DNA from 2 places in the Peribacillus suis genome. Region 2 is predicted to be linked to the other one. Evidence: riboswitches for the same ligand, from Rfam matches in the RefSeq annotation. Region 2 holds a riboswitch; the other holds the start of a gene.
What was found. Region 2 has a riboswitch for preQ1 ahead of AC503W_RS15370 (VUT family protein). Riboswitches for the same ligand answer to the same signal wherever they lie in the genome.
Positions count from the first base shown of each region.

Region 1: it holds a riboswitch for preQ1, as region 2 does, so the genes downstream of both, AC503W_RS02175 (QueT transporter family protein) here and AC503W_RS15370 (VUT family protein) in region 2, are expected to answer to the same signal.

Region 1 covers NZ_CM182019.1:439,182-442,353, forward strand. Annotated here, with positions in the region: gene AC503W_RS02165 (ATP-binding protein) at 1-480, opposite strand, end outside; gene AC503W_RS02170 (TVP38/TMEM64 family protein) at 589-1,248, opposite strand; gene AC503W_RS02175 (QueT transporter family protein) at 1,361-1,846, opposite strand; PreQ1 riboswitch class I at 1,853-1,897, opposite strand; gene AC503W_RS02180 (YbaK/EbsC family protein) at 2,061-2,570, shown strand; gene AC503W_RS02185 (hypothetical protein) at 2,672-3,172, shown strand, end outside.
Region 2 covers NZ_CM182019.1:3,155,269-3,158,440, forward strand. Annotated here, with positions in the region: gene AC503W_RS15365 (alpha/beta hydrolase) at 1-230, opposite strand, end outside; gene AC503W_RS15370 (VUT family protein) at 721-1,281, opposite strand; PreQ1 riboswitch class I at 1,334-1,376, opposite strand; gene queE (7-carboxy-7-deazaguanine synthase QueE) at 1,530-2,258, opposite strand; gene queD (6-carboxytetrahydropterin synthase QueD) at 2,251-2,721, opposite strand; gene queC (7-cyano-7-deazaguanine synthase QueC) at 2,721-3,172, opposite strand, start outside.

The DNA.
Region 1 (3,172 bases), 1.5 Mb from region 2:
ATGACCGTTTGGCAGTGGAATATTCTCCTCACAACGGGTAATCTTCTTCATTGCCCATGTTTCTTGATCGGAATCTTCACAGTAAATCAATGAATCTCTGTAGAATTGGGAGTACTCGGCAAGCTCGCTATCTTTTTTTCCTTTATAGTCCACACTCTCCAATTGGAATAACTGAAGTCCAAACGTATTCGATTCTAGCCATCTACCTTCTCCATCCTTAAAATTCACAAAGTCTACCATTGAGTTAATAAGGGTACTTCGAAGTTGTTCTTCTTCTTTTAGTTGTTTGAACTCTTCTCTTTTAGATAAGTAGAGAAATAAAATCAAACCGATTAATAGGACAAAGATGAACCCTTCTGCTCGCTGGAGTTGAAGGAACGCCTCTTTAGTATTCAAGGAATTCGTTAAATAGTAATTGAAAACAAGTAATGTGGTCATTCCAGAAAGAATGTAGATTACTAATATGATACGTCTCGGCATATGGGTCTCCCTGAATTCTCCGACATTTCAAAGCTGAAATACATACACATTTTAACAAACTATTGGCTGAAAATATACGATTCCACACAAAAAAAACAGGCAGCAAGGTTACCTGTTTTTCTTAAAGAGTGATAGGTTCTTTTTTTTCTTGAAGCGCTTGTAGATAAGGAAAAAGGTTAAGAGCAGGAAACCGAGTACAATCAATGTATATTGATTCATCTCTACGGAAAGAAGTCCATATGGAATTAAAGAGAGAAAGAAGAAGTAGATGAGATTGCCTAATGCTGTTGCCATTAAGAAATCTTTGAAGGTGACGGAACTAACTCCAGCTGCAAGGTTTATTAAACTTGTCGGTATGAAAGGGAAAATTCTACCGGTAAAGACATACATAAACCCATGATCCTTGACGGAATCCTGCGAGTCGGTACCCATCTTTCTTAAAATCAATGACTGGAACCAGTGCCTGGCAGCATAGAAAATGGTTCCTGACGCGACCACGCTTGTTAACCAACTCCATAGATACCCGAATGCAAAGCCAAAGATCGTTACATTAATTGTTAAAAGTAAAATCAGGGGGATGACAGTAAAGGAGTTCTGAATAATCATCAAAACGAACGTCACTACAAAGGTAAGAAGGAGATTTTCTGTCAATATGGCTATCACGGATTCCAAGTCGCTATTCCAAATCATCGTGAATAATTCTGAATTTAGCCCGATGAATGTTACTACAATCAGAAGGACGAGTAACATCAGTATTTTTTTCTGCAAAAAGTCACCACCATTTATCAATTTTTTTGAGTATGGTTGAAAAAAAGAGCCGCTGCATGTAGCAGACAGCTCTTTGAATATAGAATGTTCTTTTACTTTATGCACAGTGAGTTCAAAGCAACTTTCCAAATTGAATTCTTTTATTCATCATATAAATGATGGGTGCCCCGATCAGTAGGACGAGGAATTCCCCGGCTGCTGTTGTTGCCCAACTTATTAAGAATGGCAATCCTAAGACTAAATTCAATTCTATGGCTATTAGGAACATCGTAACCGTGAATATTATGATGGTCATGGCCATTCGACCCTTAATGCCCGTTATGAAACGGGAAGAAAAGATGACAAGCAATAAGGCTATCAGAGATTGCCCGACCCCAAAAATCAAGTCATATGCCCCTAACTGTGAAAAGAAAAGGTTCGATATGAACACACCGACGACTATGCCGGATATATATTTCTTATTAAATACAATAAGATGATTCAACATTTCGGGAATGCGGAATTGAAGCACCCCAAACATAATCGGCTGAAGCACGAATGAGACAGCGATATAGATGGCAGCCAATAGACCATTTATCGCGAGCGTACGAATATTCATATTTTTCTCTCCCTAGTTTTTTATCGTGGGATGGTTACGAACCACGTTAGGCTTTTGCCCGAAGTTTAATAGTATCGTATTTTGGCCTCTTTCGTCAATTTCAAGATTTTATGCGAAATATTGAATATTTAGAATAAAGGAAAGAGATTTTGCTTTACTATAGTGAAGAATGGTACGATTCATAAAAAGAGTTAAAGGAAAGGGATGAAAGTAAATGTCAATCGAGAGTGTTAGGGCCCACTTTAAACAATGGAACAGGGAACATGATGTGATGGAATTCAAAACATCTAGTGCCACAGTAAACCAAGCTGCGGAGACAATCGGGGTTATACCCGCGCGCATTGCCAAAACGTTGTCATTTAGGGGAGAAGGAGACCAAGCAATTTTGGTCGTGGCCGCTGGAGATGCGAAAGTCGATAATAAGAAATTCCGGAAAATGTTTGGGTTCAAGGCAAGGATGTTATCTCCAGAAGAAGTTCTTGAACAGACCGGACATGCAATCGGGGGTGTCTGCCCATTTGGATTGGCAAATGAACTGGATGTTTACTTGGATGTTTCGATGAAACGGTTTGAGACAGTTTTCCCGGCTTGCGGGAGCGCGAACTCAGCCATTGAACTTTCACTCGGGGATTTATTTCAATTCTCAAAAGCAAAGGACTGGGTAGATGTTTGCAAGGACTGGGAACAAGAAGTGAATGAAGATATGCAGAAACATATCATTTGAATGAAGGAATAAAGTCCACTTCATGTGGACTTATTTCTGATAGTGGGGAGTTATTAGGTTCTAATGAATTAGGATAGAATGCTAATGATGGAGGGTCATGGATGTCCAATGTAGAGTACAAAAACAACAATAGTAGTTATCACAGTCTTAAAAATCTATATGAGGAAAATATCACGGTCAGAAGCATAGCCCAAGAGTTTGAGTTTTGTGGAAAAGATGAATCGGCCATTGATATCAAAAATGTAATGGAGGAAAAACACTTTGATACATTGGCCGTGAAAGACCAGGGGGAAATCGTTGGTTATATCGATAGACATGAACTTGGCGAAGGGAACATTTCGGATTATATGAAGCTCTTTTCCCCAAGGGAACTTGTATCGGATTCAACGCCCTTGATCCAATTGTTAGGCATTTTTAAGAAGAAAACGAGGGTATTCGTGTTAGAGAATAATTCAATCAAAAAGTTAATCACGCATGCCGACCTCCAAAAACCACCAATCAGGATGCTGATTTTTGGCTATATCACTTTATTGGAAATGAGACTTAGTGATATTATCATGCATCGATTCGGGGGTGAAAGCTGGTATCCGATGATTAGTGAG
Region 2 (3,172 bases):
TGGTACCCATCCACTACGTTTTTCCACCATTCCTTTGGACCTGTATGGATAAGTTCCTCAGCTGGCAATCCATGACCTTTATATAGAGGTGCGTGGCAGGTATAGTCGCGGTCATTGAGATAACGACCCAACTTCTTCATATCTGCTGTGCTTCCAGTAAATCCGTGAAGTAAGAGAACTGCTCTATCTCCACCTTTGTATGTGAATGACTCAGGTGCAATGACTTTCATACTATCTGCTCCTTTTCCTCATGTTATATATATTGAAATTTCTGATAAAATCATTAACTATTTAAAATAATCACCATTACCCCGATTATAGTACCTATGCCTTACTTAGGACAAGTGATGCGGTCCGAAGGACATTTTACTATGACTGGTTTTATTAAGCAATCTAAATTTTCCTTTTTTTAGTTTAGCAATGATGTACCTTATATTTCGAGGTACATCATGTTAATAAAAAGGTACGTAATCATACCGTACCTTTTCCCTTCTTATTATCGATAACCTTGTTTGACTACGCAGGACAGGAATCTAATTTCCTATAAGAAAAACCCGTTTAACAACGGGTTTTGTTTACTCGCATTCTCTCGATTCTAGCTTATCAAGGTTATGCTTTCTGTAGTTGGCACAAGAAAGCTTCAAGCATTCTCCCTGGACTTGCGGACCATATTTCTCGCGAAAAGCCTCCAAGCAATAGCACTTATCTTCTTCTTTAGTATCATCCACCAAGCGCATTCCCTCCATTATTGATCCGCTTTTCAAGCCTTACATGGATTTTCCCCAATAGAATGGCCCCCATTGACTGAATGACCGTTTTGACAATAATCTGACCAACAATCGCGGCAGGTACAGAGGACCACGGCAAGATGTTCGCCCCCAGTGGACTAAGCCCAATCACCACAAATATTGCGGAATCGAAAAATCCTCCAACTACCCCTGAGTAAAATACCCTCCAACTTAATGGTAGCTTCAATCGAGTATATATTTCCGTATCTGCCGTTTCCGCCACCACGAATGAAAGGGCGGAAGCAAATACGATTAATAATGTGTCGCCTAACAAGAATGATACACTGGCTGATAAAATTAATGCCAGGATAATGCACAGATAAGTCCTTGCCCTGCCAAATTTATTTTGAACTAAGTCACGGAAGATGAAGGTCCCTCCGATCAACAATGTCCCCATCGGGATGATGAACATACCAAATTGCAATGGCATAAAAGCGGCTGTGACCACATTCGCGGTCACAATGGACAATAAATACAATAGAACCCTTAACATTTCTTACAATCTCCTTTTATAGGAAAAAACAGCACCCTAAGAAAGAGTGCTGTTCTCCTTAGTTTTTTTGAGAGGGTAGCTAGAACCTCTTCCGCCTCAAGCGGATTATCTTTTTTCCTTTTTCATCTTATCTTGGATACGGGAGTAAATCAAGGATAAAAGTACCCCCTCGCGTATCTAAAGGTAAAGAACATATAATAGAAGAGAAACGGCATTTAATAGAAAGTATGACCTCCCCATCCTTTTCCTTACACGCCCCGTTTATTTCCCCAGATATACGTGTGCAGCTGGGGGAGCACCTTCACATCATTCAGTTCGTCATCGGCAATCACCCGATTAATTAACTGTTCATATTTTCCCAACAGTTCACTGACCAGCTGCCGATCGTCCGTCGTCACGCTGTCATCATTGCCTACCTGCAGGTAATAAGGAATGCCTGGATAGCGGGCATGTACATTCTTCGCATATTGATAATCAGCTTCATCAAATACGACAATCTTCAAAGAAATTTGATTTTCATCCCTTCTATTGGAAAGCTTAGATAGGATATCATCGAGCACTCCAAAATCGGTCTTCATCCTTGAACTTGGCGGTTTTGGTGAAATCGTCAGTTCATCAATATCGAGAAACCAATCCTGCCACCGGCTACCTTGCGTCTCCACGCCAATTCTGATGTTCTTTTCTTTTAAAAGGGTGATTAACTCAGCCATATTCTTCAGGAGGCCGGGATTTCCCCCGGATATCGTCACGAAAGAGAAACCCTTGCCTCCCTTGAGTTTTAGCTCCTCCCATATTTCATCAGCTGTCATGTGGGCGATATCTTCCTTTCCGGTCCCATCCCAGGTGAAGGCGGAATCACACCAAGCACATGAATAGTCGCACCCAGCTGTCCGGACGAACATCGTCTTTTGCCCGATGACCATGCCTTCCCCTTGAATGGTCGGGCCGAAGATTTCCATGACGGGCAGCTTACTCACAGTCCATCCACTCCCGTCTTGCTTCAGCATAACTCGTCGGCGTTTCATAAAGACGGACAAATTCAACCCTAGCCCCTTTATAGTCCTTGTTTTGCAGGGCATCAGCCATCTTTTCATAAATCCAGACGACGATATTTTCAGCTGTTGTATTCATAAGCGGCAGCGTTTCATTCAAATAGCGGTGGTCAAGATGAATGTCGATTTCATTTTTCCAGATTTCTTTGATGTCGCCAAAGTCGATCATCAACCCACGGGAATCATTATAGCCGCTTATGCCAAAAATGACTTTATACGTATGGCCATGCAGATTCTTGCATTTCCCTTCATAATCATGAAGATGATGGGCTGCATCAAACGTGAATTCCTTGCTCACGAGCACCCGTCTTTGATGATAGTTCAATTGATTACGATGAATGTCCTGTTCTATTTTTTGAAGCTTATCGACAATCTTGAACCCATACATTATAGGTTCACCTGCCGTCTAATCACATAGTCATCCAGACCCTTTTTTCGAAGCTTGCATGCCGGACACTCCCCACAGCCATCGGCTATGATTCCGTTATAACAAGTCAGCGTCTTTTCACGAACGAAATCAAAGGCACCCAGTTGATCCGCCATTTCCCATGTTTCTTCCTTATTCAGCCACATAAGCGGCGTATCTATAACAAAAGACTGATTCATCGAGAGATTCAAAGTGACATTCAACGATTTAATGAACACATCCCGGCAGTCTGGATATCCGCTAAAGTCCGTTTCACAAACACCGGTTACAATATGCTTCGCCCCAATTTGGCTTGCAAGCACTCCTGCGAATGACAAGAACAGTAAATTCCTTCCCGGTACGAATGTAGACGGTAACTCCCCTTCTTCCCCATCCGCCACAGCAATGTCACTTCTCGTCAACGCATTCGGGG